One region of the Nonomuraea sp. IBHARD001 genome, then DNA from elsewhere that is predicted to be linked to it. Evidence: riboswitches for the same ligand, from Rfam matches in the RefSeq annotation. Region 1 holds a riboswitch; each other region holds the start of a gene.
What was found. A riboswitch is a leader RNA that binds a small molecule or an ion and turns the genes downstream of it on or off. The one in region 1 is predicted to bind cobalamin.

Region 1 (6,007 bases):
CGGCCAGCAGCGGGGGCAGGCGGTCGCCGGTCAGCTCGTGCCTGGCCAGCCACTGTCCCGCCAGCCACAGTTTGGCCGTGGCGGCCGTCGGCGCGGCGGCGCCCGGCAGGGGGTCGGAATGCACGACTCCTCCTTTGTCGCAAGGTTTGTATCAGCATGATGCGTCATAGCTTGCGACAAAGTCAATGCGGGGCCGTCAGCCGCGAAGGCGCACCGGCAGGGCGCTCAGGCGGCTGCCCTGGATACCGCCGAGGTCGACCTGCCGGAGTTCGGCGTAGGGCACGGCCAGGCGGGCCCGAGGGAAGTCCGAGCGCAGGACCTCGGCGATCGCCTCCAGTTCGAGCTGGGCCAGCTGGGCGCCGGTGCAGTAGTGCGCTCCGGCGCCGAAGGTGAGGTCGGGGCCGATCGAACGGGCGGGATCGGTGTTGATGCCCTGGATGTCGACCAGCACCGGGGAGCGGGCGGGCAGCCGGACCCCGGCGAGTTCCACCTCGGCGGCGGTGAAGCGCCAGAGGCTGAAGGGCGCGGGCGCGCGCAGGCGCAGGGTCTCGCGGACGAGGTCGCCGCCCGGGGCCTGCCGGTCCACCTCGTGTCCGGCCAGGAGGCGGGCCAGCAGGAAGCCGAGCGACGGGTCGGTGGTGAGCTGCCCGGCGTAGATGAGGGTGAACAGCAGGTAGTGCAGCTGCGGCTCGGTGAGCTCGGCGGGCACCCGGGCGCGCAGTTCGACGGCGAGGCCGTCCCCGCCTTCGCCGAGCGCGGCGGCGGCCAGTTCGCCGAAGGCGGCCATCGCCGCGCCCACCTCGGCCGGGTCGGCGCTGTACATGCCCCGGCAGGCGGCGATGGCCTGGTCGATGCGCTCGGGCGGCACGCCGAGCACGTCGCAGACCACGCTCAGCGGGTACCTGGTGGTGAAGTCGGCCATCAGGTCCACCGTCTCGCCATCGCCCGCGGCCCGGGTGAGCAGGTCGCGGGCCAGTGCGGTGACGCGGGCGGCGTAGCCGCCGATGCGCCTGGCGGTGAACAGCGGCGCGTGCGCGCGGCGCAGCCTCTCGTGCGCCGGGCCGTCGCTCGTGGTGAGCGACGGCTGCGCGGCGGCGGCCGGCTCCAGCCCCGCCGTGCGCGGGTCCCAGCCGTGCGGCGCCCAGGCCGGGTCCTTGACGATGTGCGGATGGACGAACACCTGCCTGGCGAGCGTGTCGTCGGTGACGATCCACACCGGCCCACCGGCCGGGGCCTCGACCCGGACGAGGGGACCCGCGGCCCGCAGGACGGCGCAGGCGGCATGCGGCTCGCCGATCCCGCGTACGGCGCTCGCGAACGGGTCGACGGCGACGAAGGGAGCTTCGGTCATCGGATCTCCTCCAAGGGTGGCGGCCGTACGGGCATGCGATAGCATTGCTGCGCGACACAGTAGCTGCGCAACGCAGCAAACCTAGCACGATCGCTGCGCGACGCAGCAATACAGGAGGAAGGGGAGCTCGCGATGACGAAACCGGGCCCGCACGCCCAGGCCCTGGCCCTGACCGACGAGATCGTCGGGGAGGCGATCCCCGTCTGGGCGATCCTGGTCGTCCAGCTCAACAACCTCGTCGCCACCCGGCTCGGCGTCACCGACACCGACGTGCAGTGCCTGCACGTGCTGGGCCGGCACGGGCCGACGACACCGGGCGTGCTGGCCAAGCACGTCAACCTCACGACCGGATCGGCCTCGCGGATGATCGACCGGCTGGTCGCGGCGGGCTGCGTGCGGCGGGTGGCCGACCCGGGCGATCGCAGGCGGGTGCTCATCGAGCCCACCCCGGAGGGCCTGGAGCGGGTCTCCGGCGCCTATGCCGGACTCATCGCCAGGACGCGGGAGGATCTCGGCGATTTCGGTGAGGAGGAGCTCGGCGTCGTCCTGCGCTTCCTGGGAGCGGCCCGCGACAGCACGGCGGCCGAGATCCAGCGGCTGCGCTCGACACCCCCAGACATCGGATGACCTACGACACATGCGATCATGTCCGGAATGAGTGCTCGTTTCGTTGGTATCGAGGAGTTGGACGGCGTTCCGTCCGTCGCGGTCGTGGTGGACGTCATGCGTGCTTTCACGGTGGCCGCCTGGGCCTTCTCCCGGGGGGCCGAGGCGATCGTGCTCGCCGGGTCGCTGGAGGAGGCGCTGGACCTCAAGAGCGGCAATCCGGGCTGGGCGGCGCTCAAGGACGGGCCGCTCGCGCCCGGCTTCGACCATGTCAACTCGCCCGGCCTGCTGCGCTCGGCCGACCTGCGCGGCCGTACCCTCGTGCAGAAGACCACGGCGGGCACCGTCGGCGCGCTCGCGGTCAAGGACGCCTCGCTGGTGCTGTGCGCCTCCTTCGTGGTGGCCGGGGCCACGGCCGGGCTGCTGCGCGCTCGCGGCGAGGACGGCGTCACGTTCGTGGTCACGGGCGAGGACGGCCGGGCCGATGAGGACCTGGCCTGCGCCCAGTACATCGCCGCCCGCACCGCCGATGCCGAGACCGATGCCGCCCCCTACCTGAGCCGCGCCGCCGCCTCACGCGCCGCCGCCGAACTGGCCACCGGCGTACGGCAGGGCGTGCACGCCGACGACGTCGCCCTCTGCCTGGAGCTCGACCGCTTCCCCTTCGCCATGACGGCGAGCCCGGAGGGGCCGCTCATGGTCCTGCGCCCGCACTCCCCCGCGTGAGCGCGCGGCGGCCCTGGTGTCGCGTACGCCACAGGGCGGCCCGCTGGACTTAGTAGGACGTCCAACTATATTTTCGGGGAGAACGCTCGCGGTGCAGGGAAGCCGGTGTGAATCCGGCACGGTCCCGCCACTGTGACCGGGGATGTGCGTCATCGCTGGGCAACGGGCCACTGGCGAAAGCCGGGAAGGCCGGATGACGTGCGCTGATCCGGGAGTCAGGATACCGGCCGCGAGCCCAGCACGTGTTGTCCACGAGGATGGAGCGAACACGCATGGCATCGCAGCGCGCCCGCGACACAGGTGACCCGACGGCCACGGCACTGCCGCGTCCCTGACCCGTCTCGCCTTGCCCATCCTCGGGTCCACCTGGCGAAAGCAGGCTTCATGATCCGTGAACTGACGCATTTCATCGGCGGCAAGCACGTCCCCGGCGGGTCCGGGTCCTTCGGCGAGGTCCACGACCCCAACACCGGCGCCGTCCAGGCCAGGGTGCCGCTGGCCACGGCCGCGCAGACCAGGACGGCGATCGCCGACGCCGCCGACGCCCAGGCGGCGTGGGCGGCCTGCAACCCGCAGCGCCGCGCCCGGGTGCTGCTGGCGTTCCTGCGCCTGGTCGAGGCCGAGCGCGGCAGCCTGGCCAGGCTGCTGTCGTCCGAGCACGGCAAGACCGTGGCCGACGCCGACGGCGACATCCAGCGCGGCCTTGAGGTGGTGGAGTTCGCGGCGGGCATCCCGCACCTGCTCAAGGGCGACTACACCGACAACGCCGGCACCGGCATCGACGTGTACTCCATGCGCCAGCCGCTGGGCGTCGTGGCCGGCATCACGCCGTTCAACTTCCCCGCCATGATCCCGCTGTGGCAGGCGGCGCCCGCCCTGGCCTGCGGAAACGCCGTCGTGCTCAAGCCGTCCGAACGCGACCCGTCGGTGCCGCTGCGCCTGGCGGAGCTGTTCGTCGAGGCGGGCCTGCCGCCCGGCGTGCTGAACGTCGTGCACGGCGGCAAAGCGGCCGTCGACACCCTGCTGTCCGACGGGCGCATCGCCGCGGTCGCCTTCGTCGGCTCGACCGCGATCGCCGAGCACGTCTACACCGGCGCCACCGCGCACGGCAAACGCGCGCACTGCTTCGGCGGCGCCAAGAACCACCTGATCGTCATGCCGGACGCCGACCTCGACCAGGCGGCCGACGCCCTGATCGGCGCCGGGTACGGCTCGGCGGGCGAACGCTGCATGGCGGTCTCGGTGGCCGTCCCCGTGGGCGAGGACACCGCCGAGGCGCTGCGCGCCAAGCTCGTCGACAGGATCGCCGCCCTGCGCGTGGGCCGCTCCGACGACCCGTCGGCCGACTTCGGCCCGCTGGTCGGCCGCGACGCCCTGCGGCGCGTGCGCGACTACCTGGAGATCGGCGTGGCCGAAGGCGCCGAACTCGTCGCCGACGGCCGCACGCTGACCCCGCCCTGCGAGGGCGGCTTCTTCATCGGCCCCTCCCTGTTCGACCACGTCACCCCCGCCATGCGCGTCTACCGCGAGGAGATCTTCGGCCCGGTGCTGTCGATCGTGCGCGCGGGCGACTACGAGCAGGCGCTGCGGCTGCCGAGCGAGCACGAGTACGGCAACGGCGTGGCGATCTTCACCCGGGACGGCGACACCGCACGCGACTTCGTGCACCGGGTCGGCGCCGGCATGGTCGGCGTCAACGTGCCCATCCCGGTGCCGGTCGCCTACCACTCCTTCGGCGGGTGGAAGCGCTCGATGTTCGGCGACCTCAACCAGTTCGGTACCGACTCGGTGCGGTTCTTCACCCAGACCAAGACCGTCACCTCCCGCTGGCCGTCGGGCATCAGGACCGGCGCCAGCTTCACGATCCCGACGATGGGGTGAGGCCGATGCCCGCGCTCACGCAGGAGCAGACGGCGATCGTGCAGGCGGTCGGCGAGTTCACCCGCGAGCACCTGGCGCCGCATGCCATCGACTGGGACCGGCGCAAGCACTTCCCCGTCGACGTGCTGGTCAAGGCGGCCGAGCTCGGTCTCGGCGGCGTGTACGTCGGTGAGGAGTCGGGCGGCTCGGCGCTGTCCAGGCGCGACGGCACGCTGATCTTCGAGACGCTGGCGACCGGCTGCCCCTCCATCGCCGGGTACCTCTCCATCCACAACATGGTCGCCTGGATGATCGACCGGTACGGCAGCGCCGCCCAGCGCGCCCGCTGGCTGCCCGGCCTGTGTGCGATGCGCTCGCTGGCCAGCTACTGCCTGACCGAGCCCGGCGCCGGTTCCGACGCCGCGGCCCTGGCCACCCGGGCGGTGCGCGACGGCGGCCACTACGTCCTGGACGGCGTCAAGCAGTTCGTCTCGGGGGCGGGCGCCTCCCAGGTCTATGTCGTCATGGCCCGCACCGGAGCCTCCGGCGCGCACGGGGTGTCGGCGTTCGTCGTCGAACGCGACGACCCCGGCCTGTCCTTCGGCGGCAACGAGGAGAAGATGGGGTGGAACGCCCAGCCCACCCGCCAGGTCGTGCTCGACGGCGTGCGCGTGCCCGCCGACCGGCTGCTCGGCGGCGAGGGCGACGGCTTCCGCATCGCGATGAGCGGCCTCAACGGCGGCAGGCTCGGCATCGCCGCCTGCTCGCTCGGCGGTGCGCGCGCGGCGCTGGAGGCCAGCACCGCCTACCTGGGCGACAGGCACGCCTTCGGCGCCCGGCTGTCGCAGGCGCAGGGGCTGCAGTTCCAGCTGGCCGACATGGCCACCGAGCTGGAGGCCGCACGCGCGCTGCTGTGGCGGGCGGCGACGGCGCTCGACGAGGGCGACCCCAAGGCGGTCGAACTGTGCGCGATGGCCAAACGTTTCGTCACCGACACCGGGTTCGCCGTGGCCGACCGGGCTCTGCAGCTGCACGGCGGCTACGGCTATCTCACCGAGTACGGCATCGAGAAGATCGTGCGCGATCTGCGGGTGCACCAGATCCTCGAAGGGACCAACGAGATCATGCGCGTCATCGTCGCCCGAGGCCTGATCGGGGCCGCCTGATGGACATCGAGACCACACGCTCCGGACCGGTCGGCCACATCCTGCTCAACCGCCCCAAGGCCATCAACGCGCTGACCCACGAGATGGTCCGCCACATCGACGCCGCCCTGCGCGCCTGGGAGGGCGACGACGCGGTCGAGGCCGTGCTGATCAGCGGCGCGGGCGAGCGCGGCCTGTGCGCCGGGGGCGACATCCGCTCGATCTACCACGACATCGGCGAAGGCGGCCTGGCCACCCCCGCCTTCTGGCGCGACGAGTACCGGCTCAACGCCCATGTCGCCGCCTACGCCAAGCCGTA
Region 2 (6,007 bases), 1.2 Mb from region 1:
ATCCGGTCGAGTACGGCGCCGCCGGACACCTCCCGGTCGTCACCGACGAGCGAGGGGGCGTAGACCGCGTTGAACGCCACCAGACCGGCCGTCACGAAGCCGGGCCACGTGCACCGCCGTACCAGGTGCCTGGCCAGGTTCCACTTGCGGCCCGCCCGCAGCAGCGCCCGCCTGAGCAGCTCGACGCCGATGATCGCGGCGGCGACCACGGCGATCAGAAGCGGCCAGCTCGGTGACGACACGTTCATGCCCTCCTTGTCTCAGAATGACTCGTCGAAACTCACATTTCCCTCGACGGCCACCTGATATGCGGACACCCGGCGCTCGAAGAAGTTGGCCAGCTCCTGGACGTCCTGCAGCTCCATGAAGGCGAACGGATTGGCCGTGCCGTACCTGGTGGGCATGCCGAGGCGGCGCAGGCGCTGGTCGGCGACGTACTCCAGGTACTGGCGCATGTGCTCGACGTTCATCCCGCCGACGCCGTCGCCGCACAGGTCGCGGGCGAAGGCCAGCTCGGCCGCCACCGCCTCCTCCAGCATCTGGGTGACCTCGGCCGCCAGCTTGTCGTCGAACAGCGAGGGCTCCTCGGCCCTGACCGTGTCGACCACACTGAAGGCGAACTCCATGTGCATGGACTCGTCGCGGAAGACCCAGTTGGTGCCCGTGGCCAGGCCGGACAGCAGGCCGCGCGAGCGGAACCAGTACACGTAGGCGAAGGCGCCGTAGAAGAACAGGCCCTCGATGCAGGCGGCGAAACAGATGAGGTTGAGCAGGAACGCCCTGCGGTCGGCCGCGCTGTCCAGGCTGCGCAGGCCGCCGAGCGAGTCGATCCACTTGAAGCAGAACTCGGCCTTGTCCCTGATCGAGGGGATGTGCTCGACCGCGGCGAACGCCTTGACGCGCTCGTCGGGGTCGGGCAGGTAGGTGTCGAGCAGCGTCAGGTAGAACTGCACGTGCACCGCCTCCTCGAACAGCTGCCTGCTCAGGTACAGGCGGGCCTCGGGGGCGTTGACGTGCTGGTAGAGGTTGAGCACGAGGTTGTTGGCCACGATGGAGTCGCCGGTGGCGAAGAAGGCGACCAGCCGGTTGATGAGGTGGCGCTCCTGCTCGCTCATCCTCGCCAGGTCGGCGAGGTCGGTGTGCAGGTCGACCTCCTCCACCGTCCAGGTGTTGCGGATGGCGGCCCGGTAGCGCTCGTAGAAGTCCGGGTAGCGCATCGGGCGCAGCGTCAGGTCCATTCCAGGGTCGAGCAGCATTACTGGCACGCCTCGCAGATCTCGGGGTTCTCAAGGGAGCACGCGATCGCGTCCTCCAGGGGCTCGGCGGGTGCGGGCACCGCGGCGACCGTGGTCTGGGCGATGCGGGTCGCGGGGCGCGAGCGCAGGTAGTAGGTGGTCTTCAGCCCGGCCTTCCAGGCGTAGGCGTACATCGACGACAGCTTGCCGATCGTCGGCGTGGCCATGAACAGGTTCAGCGACTGCGACTGGTCGATGTACGGCTGGCGGGCGGCGGCCAGGTCGATCAGCGCCTTCTGCGGCAGCTCCCACGCCGTGCGGTAGAGCACCTTCAGATCGGCCGGGATCCCGGCGACGTCCTGGACGGAGCCGTCGGCCCGCTTGAGCGCGTCGCGCATCTCCTGCGTCCACAGCCCGAGGCGCTGCAGGTCCTGCACCAGATAGCGGTTGACCTGGAGGAACTCACCGGACAGCGTCTCGCGCTTGAACACGTTGGACACCTGGGGCTCGATGCACTCGTAGCACCCGGCGATGGAGGCGATCGTCGCGGTCGGCGCGATGGCGATCATCAGCGAGTTGCGCAGCCCGTTCTCGGCCACCTTGGCGCGCAGCGCCTCCCACGCCGCCGAGTCCGCCGCGCCGTAGTGGTCGGCGTGCAGCACACCGCGCGCGGCCCTGGTGTCGTCGTAGGAAGGGTGACGCCCGCGCTCGACGGCCAGGTCGGCCGAGGTGTCGTAGGCGGCCAGCGCGATCTCCTCGGCGATCCGCGTGGACAGCGCGCGCGCCTCCGCCGAGTCGAACGGCAGGCGCAGGCCGAAGAACACATCCGCCAGGCCCATCACGCCGAGCCCGATCGGCCGCCACTTGTGGTTGGCGCTCTCGGCCTCGGGCGTCGGGTAGAAGCCCAGGTCGATGGTCTTGTCCAGGAAGCGCACCGCGGTCCGCACGGTGGCGCGCAGGCGCGGCCAGTCCATGCTGTCGCCCGACAGGTGCGCGGCCAGGTTGACCGAGCCGAGGTTGCACACGGCCGTCTCGCCGTCGCTCGTCACCTCCAGGATCTCGGTGCAGAGATTGGACAGGTGGATGACGTTCTCCGGCAGCGCCGTCTGGTTGGAGGTGCGGTTGGAGGCGTCCTTGAAGGTCATCCAGCCGTTGCCCGTCTGGGCCAGCGTGCGCATCATCCGGCCGTACAGCGTGCGCGCCGGGGTCGTGCGCGACGCCAGGCCCCGCGCCTCGGCGGCACGGTAGGCGGCGTCGAACTCCTCGCCCCACAGGTCGACCAGCTCGGGCACCTCCTTGGGGTCGAACAGCGACCACTCCTGGTCGGCCTCGACCCTGCGCATGAACTCGTCGGGGATCCAGTTGGCCAGATTCAGATTGTGCGTACGGCGGGCCTCCTCGCCGGTGTTGTCGCGCAGTTCGAGGAACTCCTCGATGTCGGCGTGCCAGGACTCCAGGTAGACGCAGGCCGCGCCCTTGCGCCTGCCGCCCTGGTTGACGGCGGCCACGGAGGAGTCGAGTGTGCGCAGCCAGGGGACGATGCCGTTGGAGTGCCCGTTGGTGCCCTTGATCAGCGAACCCCGGGAGCGGACCCTGCTCCACGCGATGCCGATGCCCCCGGCGTACTTAGAGAGCCTGGCGACCTGGCCGTAGCGGTCGTAGATGCCTTCCAGCTCGTCCCGGGGCGAGTCGAGCAGGAAGCACGAGGACAGCTGCGGGCGGCGCGAGCCGGAGTTGAACAGGGTGGGCGAGCTGGGCAGGTACGACAGCGTCGACATCAGCGCGTAGAGCTCGGCCGCCTCGGCGACGGTGGCCGACAGGCCGCAGGCCACCCGCAGGAAGAAGTGCTGGGGGCGCTCCAGCACGGCCCGCGTCTCGGGATGGCGCAGCAGGTAGCGGTCGTAGACCGTGCGCAGGCCGAAGTACTCGAATCTGGCGTCGGCCCCGGTGTCGACGAGCGCGTCGAGCTCGGCGGCGTGCAGGGCGACGAACTCGGCGAGTGAGTCCTGCAGCAGGCCCTCGGCATGACAGGCAGCGACGGAGTCGGAGAAGGAGCGCACACCGTGCGCGGCGCTCTCGTCGGCGATCTCCTCGGCCAGCAGCGCGGCGGCGATCCTGGAGTTCTGCGGGTCGGTGATGACCCTGGCCGCCGCCTCTTCGATGGCCAGCCTGCGGTCGGCCTCAACGATCTGTGTCACGTGCTCTCTCCTCGCGAGCTCTTCCCCCGGCAGGGCACGCGAGAGCATGACGGCATGGATCCACCCCGGCCGTCACCGCCCGCGGACCCTCCCTCGAGGCCCTGGACATTCATCGATCGCCGGCAGGTCTTCGGACTCGCGGGCATGGTGCCTCGGCCTACTGGCCGTCGCTTCCCGGAGAGTCGCCTCTCCAGTGCTTGATGACGGCGGTCGTTCCCGCTCACCGCTGCGGGGCAGTCTCAGATTCGCACTGAGTTCCCTATTGCTCCGCCCCTGCCGGGGCGAACCAGCGACGAGCAGGATCCTACATCTAGTGGCCGTTCCCGCAACTACCCCAACAAGTTGTGTCGGGCGTGTTGAGAAGTCCGAGATCGCGCAACACCGCGCGCAGCCTGTCCGTCTCGGTGCCGAGCCAGGCGGCGAAGTCGTCGCCGCTGAGCGTGATCGGCGTCAGGCCGCCGTCGGCGCAGGCCGTGCGCCAGGGGTCGGAGCCGGTGACACTGTCGCACATCGCGACGGCGTCGTCACGTTCGGTCTCGCTCATGCCCGCCGGGCCGAGCAGGGCGCACCAGTCGGCGAAGTCCAGGCGCACCCCGCACTCGTGCAGGGTGGGGGCGTCGATGCCGGGCAGGCGCTCGGACGAGGATACGGCCAGCGCCCGCACCTTGCCCTTGTCGATGCGCGTGCGCCACTCGCCGACGCCGCCGCAGGCGACTCCGGCCTGGCCGCCGAGCAGGGCGGCGACGACCTCGCCGGTGCCCGGGTAGCCCGCATAGTCGAGCAGGCGGGCATCGGCGCCGACCCCCTGGGCGAGCAGCCCGAACAGCAGGTGGTCGGCCCCGGCCTGCGGCCCTCCGGCCAGCAGCACCCGCCCGGGGTCGGCACGCAGGTGCGAGGCCAGGTCGTCGAACGTGGCCAGCCGCGAGTTGGCGGGCACGACCAGCACCTCGGGTTCGCCGACTAGCCTGGCGATGGGCGTGCTGACGTCCAGGATCGAGCGACCGGAGTTGATCTCGGCGGCGGTCAGCGCGGGCAGCCCGCTGACGGCCAGCTTGGTGGCGGCGTCACGCGCGGCGAACGCGGAGGCGACCGGCGGCAGGTGCCCGGTCCTGCGCATGGCACGGGTGAAGGCGTAGGCGACCGAGCCGAGCTCCTGCTCGCCGGGCACGACGGCGAACTGCCCGAGCGCACGCGTCGCGGGAGCGCCCGCACTGCTCGCGGTGGCGCACCCGCTCGCACACGCGGCCAGTCCCAGACCGAGCGCGAAAAACTGCCGACGGCGCATGGGTGCCCCTCCCCCGAAGTTCCCCCTATACGAGAGGTTATCGACATGTCACTACGTGTCACATATCGGGGGTCTTATTAGCTCATAGGTCGTCGGCTGGCAGTCCGAAAAGCCGGATGTACAGGGGTCTGGCGTCCTCGGTGGCGTTCTCGGCCAAGCGCTTGTGCTTGTAGAGCAGCTCGATGTACTCGTCGAAGAAGGCGGCGAACCCCTCCCTCGTCATCCGGGCCGACCCGCGCGAGAACTTCGCCCAGTCCGGGTCGCGCCGGTAGGCCTCGGGGAAGGCGTCGAGCAGGGCGCGGTCCTCCTCGTAGGACACGCGCTGGAACTCGGCGAGCACCGCCCGGTCCCGCTCGGGCACCTCGTCCGGCGTGGGCAGGCGCACATTGTGGCCCGGCTCGACCTGGCGCCACCAGCGCTCCCTGCCGGTGGACAGCTCCGGGATCTCCTCGATGAAGCCGTGCTTCTCCAACTGCCGCAGGTGGTAGCTGGTCGTGCCGGTCTTGGCCTGGAGGATCTCGCCCAGCGTGGTGGAGGTGGCGGGGCCGTGCACGCCGAGGTGGCGCAGCATCGCCCTGCGCATGGGATGGGCCAGGGCCTTGAGCCTGCCGGGATCGCTCAGCGTCAGCGTCGTCAGGGTCGGCGACATCGAGGGCGGCGGTATCAGGGGCGGCGTCAGGGGCGGCTCATCCTTCATGAGGAGCATCCTATCCACCTGCCGAACGAGTTCTGCAGAGACTTGTTTGCCGAGAGTTCTCTGCAGACTATTGTCGGTCATATGAGAAGAATCCTCCTCCTGGCCGTCCTCTGCGCCGGCCTTCTCGCCGCTCCCGCCGCCTCCGCCTCGGGCGTGCCGCCCGCCGTACCCTCCGATCTGCGGGCGAGCGAGGTCGCCTTCGCCGGGGCCGGTGGGGTCGCCCTGCACGGCACCGTGCTGCGTCCCGCCTCGGCCGAAGGGCGGCTGCCCGGTCTGGTGCTCGTGCACGGGGCCGGTGAGACGCCCCGGACGAAACTGCTCGGCGAGGCCGTGGCGTTCGCCAGGCAAGGGCTGGCCGTACTGGTCTACGACAAGCGCACCGAGGGGTACTCGCTGTTCGAGCGCTCCTACGACCTGCTCGCACTCGACGCCGTCGCCGCGCTCGGCGCGCTCAAGGCGCAGCCGGGCACCGACCCGGCCAGGCTCGGCCTCTGGGGGCTCAGCGAAGGCGGCTGGGTGGCGCCCAACGCGGCGGCGCGCACGGCGGACGCGGCCTTCCTCGTCCTGGTCGGGGCCAACGCGCACGCGCCGC
Region 3 (6,007 bases), 630 kb from region 1:
CGCCGAGCACGGCCGTCCCGACCCCTTCGGCGAGGTGATCCACCGGACGCTGGACCCGCAGGCCAGACGCGAGCGCGCGGCCGACCTGCTGCCGCTGGTGCGCGGGCTGGCCGCCAGTGACCTGCCGGTCGTGGGGCACTTCACCGACTCGCCCGAGGTGCTCGACTTCGTGGCACGCGCCGAACACCCGCGCCTGGCCGCGCTCGGCACCTCCTGCCCCGACCACTTCCTGCGCACCAAGGTCGCGCCGATGGTGCTCGACCTGCCGGGCGACGCGCCGCTCGCCGAGGTCGAGGCCAGGCTGCGGGAGCTGCACGCCGACTACCGCGCCGCCTACGCCGCCTACTACGCCAGGCACGCCACGCCCGGCTCGCCGCCGATGCGTGGCGCCGATCCCGCCATCGTGCTGCTGCCCGGCGTCGGCATGCTCTCCTTCGGCAGGGACAAGCAGACCGCCAGGGTGGCGGGCGAGTTCTACCTCAACGCCGTCCAGGTGATGCGCGGCGCCGAGTCCGTCTCCACCTACGCGCCGATCCCGGAGGCGGAGAAGTTCCGCATCGAGTACTGGGAGCTGGAGGAGGCCAAGCTGCGCCGGATGCCCGCGCCCAAGCCGCTGGCCGCCAGGATCGCCCTGGTCACGGGCGGTGGCTCCGGCATCGGCGCCGCGACCGCGCGCCGCCTGGCGGCCGAGGGCGCGTGCGTGGTCGTCGCCGACCGCGACCCGGCCGCCGCCCGCGAGGTCGCCGCCTCGATCGGCTCGCCCGACGTGGCCGTCGCCGTCGAGGTGGACGTCACCTCCGAGGAGCAGGTCCGCTCGGCCGTACGGCAGGCGGTGCTCGCCTTCGGCGGGCTCGACCTGGTCGTCAACAATGCCGGGCTGTCGTTGTCGCGACCGCTGCTCGACACCACGGTGGCCGACTGGGACCTGCAGCACGACGTGATGGCACGCGGCTCCTTCCTGGTGTCGAGGGAGAGCGCCCGGGTCATGGTCGAGCAGGGGCTCGGCGGCGACATCGTCTACATCGCCTCGAAGAACGCCGTGTTCGCCGGGCCCGACAACGTCGCCTACGGCGCGGCCAAGGCCGACCAGGCGCACCAGGTACGGCTGCTGGCGGCCGAGCTCGGCGGGTTCGGCATCCGCGTCAACGGCGTCAACCCCGACGGCGTCGTCCGCGGCTCCGGCATCTTCGCCGGAGGCTGGGGCGCCAAGCGCGCCGCCGTGTACGGCGTGGCCGAGGCCGACCTGGGCGTCTTCTACGCCGGGCGCACGCTGCTCAAGCGCGAGGTGCTGCCCGAGCACGTCGCCGACGCCGTGTTCGCGCTGACCACGCTCACCCGCACGACCGGGCTGCTGGTGCCCGTCGACGCGGGCGTCGCCGCGGCGTTCCTGCGATGAACACACGACCGATGAGCACACGACCCACGCACACGCGGTGGGCCGCCGTCGACCTCGGCGCCTCCAGCGGGCGGGTCGTGGTGGCCGAGATCGGGCCCGGCGGCGCGGACGTGCGGCTGCGCGAGGCGCACAGGTTCGCGAACGTGCCGGTGCGGGCGGGCGGCGTCCTGCACTGGGACGTCCTGCGCCTGCACCGCGGCGTGCTCGAAGGGCTGCGCGCGGCCGGGCCGGTCGACGGGATCGGCGTGGACGGCTGGGCGGTCGACTACGGGCTGCTCGACGCCGACGGGCGGCTGCTCGGCAACCCCGTGCACTACCGCGACGGCCGTACCTCATCGGTCGGCGACCCGGGACTGTGGGAGCGCACGGGCATCGCGTGGCAGCCGTTCAACACCGTCAACCAGTTGCGCTCGGCCGCCGGGTCGGCGCAACTCGCGGCGGCCAGGACGCTGCTGCTGGTGCCCGACCTGATCGTGTACTGGCTGACGGGCCGGATCGGCGCCGAGCTGACCAACGCCTCGACCACCCAGCTCCTCGACCCGCGTACCCAGGCGTGGGACACCGCGCTGATGGGCGAGCTCGGCATCGACGCGTCCCTGTTCCCGCCGATCGCCGCGCCGGGCGAGCGGCTGGGCGTCACCGGCGACGGCACGCCGGTGCTCGCCGTCGCCTCGCACGACACGGCCTCGGCCGTGGCCGCGGTGCCCGCCGCCGGGCCCGCCTTCGCCTACATCTCGTGCGGCACCTGGTCGCTGGCCGGGCTCGAGCTGGACGCGCCCGTGACGACGGCCGAGGCCGGGGCCGCCGGGTTCACCAACGAGGCGGGCCTCGACGGCACGGTCAGGTTCCTGCGCAACGTCACGGGCCTGTGGCTGCTGCAGGAGTGCCTGCGTACCTGGGGCACGGCCGACCTGGACGGCCTGCTGGCCGGGGCGGCCGAGGTGCGGGGCGGGCCGGTCGTGGACGTCTCGGACCCGGCCTTCCAGCCGCCGGGCGACATGCCGGCCAGGATCGCCGACGCCTGCGTGCGCGCGGGCCTGCGTCCGCCCGCGACCCGGGCCGAGACCGTGCGGTGCGTGCTGGACTCGCTGGCCGAGGGGCACCGCCGTGCGATCGAGGACGCGGTCAGGCTGTCGGGCCGCCCTGTGGAGGTCGTGCACCTGGTCGGCGGCGGCTCGCGCAACGCCCTGCTGTGCCGCCTGACCGCACGCGCGTGCGGCCTGCCGGTCCTCGCGGGTCCGGCCGAGGCCACCGCGCTCGGCAACGCCCTGGTCCAGGCGCGGGCGGCAGGCGCCGTGCCCGACGTGCGCGCCGCCGTACGGCAGAGCTTCGCGCCGGTGCGCCACGAGCCGGACTGACCGCTCAGGGCACCGGGTGGCCGCGGTCGTCGACGAGGACGCGGAGCTTCTTCGGGACGCACATGCGCCAGGCGTCCACGACCAGCTCGCGCATCTCGTCGGCGCCCAGGGCCGACATCCTGGCCATCACCCACTGGTAGCGCATGCTCGACTCGGGCGGAAGCAGGAACTTCTCCGGCTCGGCGGCGACCAGGGCCGCGCGCTCCTCCTTGGGGAAGCCGAAGCCCATGAGGGTCTCGTCGCGGGAGAAGGCGACGTAGACGATCGAGCCGACCCTGAACTTCACCCTGTCCCTGATCAGGTGTTCGGTGGTCCGGGGGAGGGTGACGGCCAGTCGGCGTACGTCGTCGACGGTGAGCATGAACAGCCTTCCTACCCTAGGCGACGTTGTTGACGGGCGTGATGGAAAACGATACGTTCCGGATGATTTCGCGGTGGCCGATGGGAAATCCGGTGAGATGCCGGTGCGGTCGCGCCACTGTATCCGGGCCTTGAGCCCGGGAGCCAGGTCTCTTGGCCGCCGCGTCCTCATGCATTGGGACGCGTGATCCCTAAGGAGGCCTGATGAGTGACCTGACCGGTCCGACGACCGTGCCCTTGCCCAGCCTGCGCCCTTGGCTGCTGGCCGTGCCGGTGTTCCTGCTGCTGGCGTATCTGGTGCTGATGGACAACGGCGCCATCTCGCAGACGGGTACGTTCCTCCACGAACTCATGCACGACGGGCGTCACCTGCTCGGCGTGCCCTGCCACTAGGGGACGTCGTGGTACGCACCCTGCTCGTCCGGGGCCTGCTCGTGGGGCTGGTCGCCGGACTGATCGCCGCTGCCTTCGCCTTCACGCTCGGGGAGCCGCGCGTCGACGCGGCCATCGCCATCGAGGAGGCTGCGGCGGCCGCCGCGCCCCCCGCGGCCGAGCCCGAGCCCGCCGACGGCCACTCGCACGAGGAGGCCGAGGTCACCAGACCCATGCAGAAGGCCGGCCTCTTCCTCGCACTCGGCCTGTACGGCGTCGCGGTCGGCGGCGTGTTCGCCCTCGTGTTCGCCGGGCTGCGCGGCCGGGTCGGTCCCCGCTCGGACGCCGCCCTGGCCGTCGTGGCCTCGGCCACGGCTTTCGTCGCCGTCATCGTTGTACCGTTCCTGAAATATCCGGCCAACCCTCCGGCGGTGGGGGATCCCGAGACCATCAACAGCAGGACCCTGCTGTACGTGGTCATGGTGCTGGTCGGCCTCGCCGCCACCGCCGTCGCGGTCGCCACCGCGCGCAGGGTGTCGCCGGGCAGCGGGCCGTGGGCCAAGTGGGGCGGTGCGGTCCTGGCCTTCCTGGTGCCGGTCGTGGCCGCGTGGCTGCTGCTGCCGAAGATCGACGAGGTCGCCGAAGGCTTCCCCGCCTCGCTGCTCTGGGAGTTCAGGCTGGCCTCGCTCGGGACGCAGCTGGTGTTCTGGACGGCGTTCGGCGTGCTGTTCGGCTATGTCGGCGACCGCGCCGCCCGCACCCGCGACCTGCGCGCCGTCCCGGCGACCTCACCGGGCTGAGCGGCATGCCCGCAGGTCGTCGCCTGCTGTTCGTCAGGCAGGCCATGACCCCGGGCATGCGCGAAGCCCGCTTCCCCGGCACCCCCGTCCTGGACGCCCACGGCCCCCGGCCCGCCGCTTTGCCGGGCGGGGCAGGGGCAGGCGCACGGACCGCGAGCCGGGAGCCCGGCCCTCCTCTGGAGGGCCGAACCGCCCCCGGGTCGCTCGATCCGGCCGATCGGCCGGACCCGGCGGCGCTGGCCAAGGCCACGCAGTTGCGCGACGCCGTCGCGCGCTGGGCGCGGGGGGCGGTGGTGTGCAGATGCGCGCCGCATCCCTCCGCCATGGCGACCGGCCGGGCGCTCGGCCTGACGCCGGTCGCCGAGGACGTGCTGGCCGAGGCCGACCACGGGCGCTGGAGCGGCCTGCCGTACGCGGCGGTCGCCGTGGAGGAGCCGCAGGCGCTGGCCGGGTGGCTGGCCGATGCCGGGTCGGCGCCGCACGGCGGGGAGAGCCTCGACGCCATGGTCGACCGGGTGGCGGCCAGGCTGGCGGTGTTCGGGGCCGCCTCGCACGCCAGGCTGGGGGAGAGCGTCGTGCTGATCGGCGACGCGGGGCTGATCCGCGCCGGGCTGTGTCACGCGCTCGGGCTGCCGTCGTCCGCGGGCCTGCGCTTCGACCTCGCCCCCCTGTCCTTCACCGAGCTGACCGCCGCCGGGAACGGCTGGCGGATCGCCTACGTCAACAGGAAGGTCCCTTCGTGATCCCTGCCTATCCGTTCAGCGCCGTCGTCGGCCTGGCGGACCTCAAGCTCGCACTGGTGCTGAACGCCGTCTCGCCACGCGTGGGCGGCGTCCTGGTGCGAGGCGAGAAGGGCACCGCCAAGTCCACGATCGTCAGGGCGCTGGCCGCCCAGCTGCCGCCGGTGGAGGTGGTATCGGGCTGCCGGTTCGGCTGCGACCCCGCCGCGCCCGACGCCTCCTGCCCCGACGGGCCGCACGAGAAGGGCGCGGGATCGCAGGTCAGGGCCGCCGCGCTGGTGGAGCTGCCGGTGGGCGCGGCCGAGGACAGGCTGGTCGGCTCGCTCGACCTGGAGCGGGCGCTGACCGAGGGCGTGAAGGCGTTCGAGCCCGGCCTGCTGGCCGCGGCCCATCGGGGCGTGCTCTATGTCGACGAGGTGAACCTGCTGCACGACCACCTGGTCGACCTGCTGCTCGACGCCGCCGCGCTCGGCACCAACTATGTGGAGCGCGAGGCCGTGTCGGTGCGGCACGCCGCCAGGTTCCTGCTGGTGGGCACCATGAACCCGGAGGAGGGCGAGCTGCGCCCGCAGCTGCTCGACCGCTTCGGCCTCACCGTCGAGGTACGCGCCTCACGCGATCCGGTGGAACGCGCCGAGGTCGTGCGCCGCCGCCTGGCCTTCGACGCCGATCCCGGGGCGTTCGCCGCGCGCTGGCGCGAGCAGGAGGCGGCGCTGGCCGCCAGCATCGCCTCGGCCAGGGCCAGGGTGGCCGCCGTCGTCCTGCCCGACGCGCGGCTGCGCCAGATCGCCACCGTGTGCGCCGCCTTCGAGGTCGACGGCCTGCGCGCCGACCTGGTCACCGCCAACGCCGCCGTCGCGCACGCCGCATGGTCGGGCCGCGCCAAGGTCACCACCGAGGACGTACGGCAGGCGGCAAGGCTGGCCCTGCCGCACCGCCGCCGCCGCGACCCGTTCGACGCCCCCGGCCTTGACGAGGCCA

Region 2: it holds a riboswitch for cobalamin, as region 1 does, so the genes downstream of both, ACTWNK_RS28935 (ribonucleoside-diphosphate reductase subunit alpha) here and ACTWNK_RS23415 (CoA-acylating methylmalonate-semialdehyde dehydrogenase) in region 1, are expected to answer to the same signal.
Region 3: it holds a riboswitch for cobalamin, as region 1 does, so the genes downstream of both, ACTWNK_RS20430 (CbtB domain-containing protein) here and ACTWNK_RS23415 (CoA-acylating methylmalonate-semialdehyde dehydrogenase) in region 1, are expected to answer to the same signal.

The regions. Positions count from the first base shown of each region.
Region 1 covers NZ_JBWBBW010000002.1:4,655,971-4,661,977, forward strand. Annotated here, with positions in the region: gene ACTWNK_RS23395 (hypothetical protein) at 1-124, opposite strand, end outside; gene ACTWNK_RS23400 (cytochrome P450 family protein) at 197-1,351, opposite strand; gene ACTWNK_RS23405 (MarR family winged helix-turn-helix transcriptional regulator) at 1,484-1,978, shown strand; gene ACTWNK_RS23410 (2-phosphosulfolactate phosphatase) at 2,006-2,683, shown strand; cobalamin riboswitch at 2,756-2,929, shown strand; gene ACTWNK_RS23415 (CoA-acylating methylmalonate-semialdehyde dehydrogenase) at 3,068-4,564, shown strand; gene ACTWNK_RS23420 (acyl-CoA dehydrogenase family protein) at 4,570-5,709, shown strand; gene ACTWNK_RS23425 (enoyl-CoA hydratase/isomerase family protein) at 5,709-6,007, shown strand, end outside.
Region 2 covers NZ_JBWBBW010000002.1:5,875,183-5,881,189, forward strand. Annotated here, with positions in the region: gene ACTWNK_RS28925 (mechanosensitive ion channel family protein) at 1-248, opposite strand, end outside; gene ACTWNK_RS28930 (ribonucleotide-diphosphate reductase subunit beta) at 261-1,256, opposite strand; gene ACTWNK_RS28935 (ribonucleoside-diphosphate reductase subunit alpha) at 1,256-3,433, opposite strand; cobalamin riboswitch at 3,538-3,739, opposite strand; gene ACTWNK_RS28940 (Bug family tripartite tricarboxylate transporter substrate binding protein) at 3,744-4,718, opposite strand; gene ACTWNK_RS28945 (ArsR/SmtB family transcription factor) at 4,801-5,415, opposite strand; gene ACTWNK_RS28950 (alpha/beta hydrolase family protein) at 5,497-6,007, shown strand, end outside.
Region 3 covers NZ_JBWBBW010000002.1:4,029,496-4,035,502, forward strand. Annotated here, with positions in the region: gene ACTWNK_RS20415 (bifunctional aldolase/short-chain dehydrogenase) at 1-1,396, shown strand, start outside; gene ACTWNK_RS20420 (rhamnulokinase) at 1,408-2,754, shown strand; gene ACTWNK_RS20425 (MmcQ/YjbR family DNA-binding protein) at 2,759-3,115, opposite strand; adenosylcobalamin (AdoCbl) riboswitch at 3,172-3,318, shown strand; gene ACTWNK_RS20430 (CbtB domain-containing protein) at 3,319-3,507, shown strand; gene ACTWNK_RS20435 (CbtA family protein) at 3,516-4,286, shown strand; gene ACTWNK_RS20440 (histidine phosphatase family protein) at 4,292-5,029, shown strand; gene ACTWNK_RS20445 (putative cobaltochelatase) at 5,026-6,007, shown strand, end outside.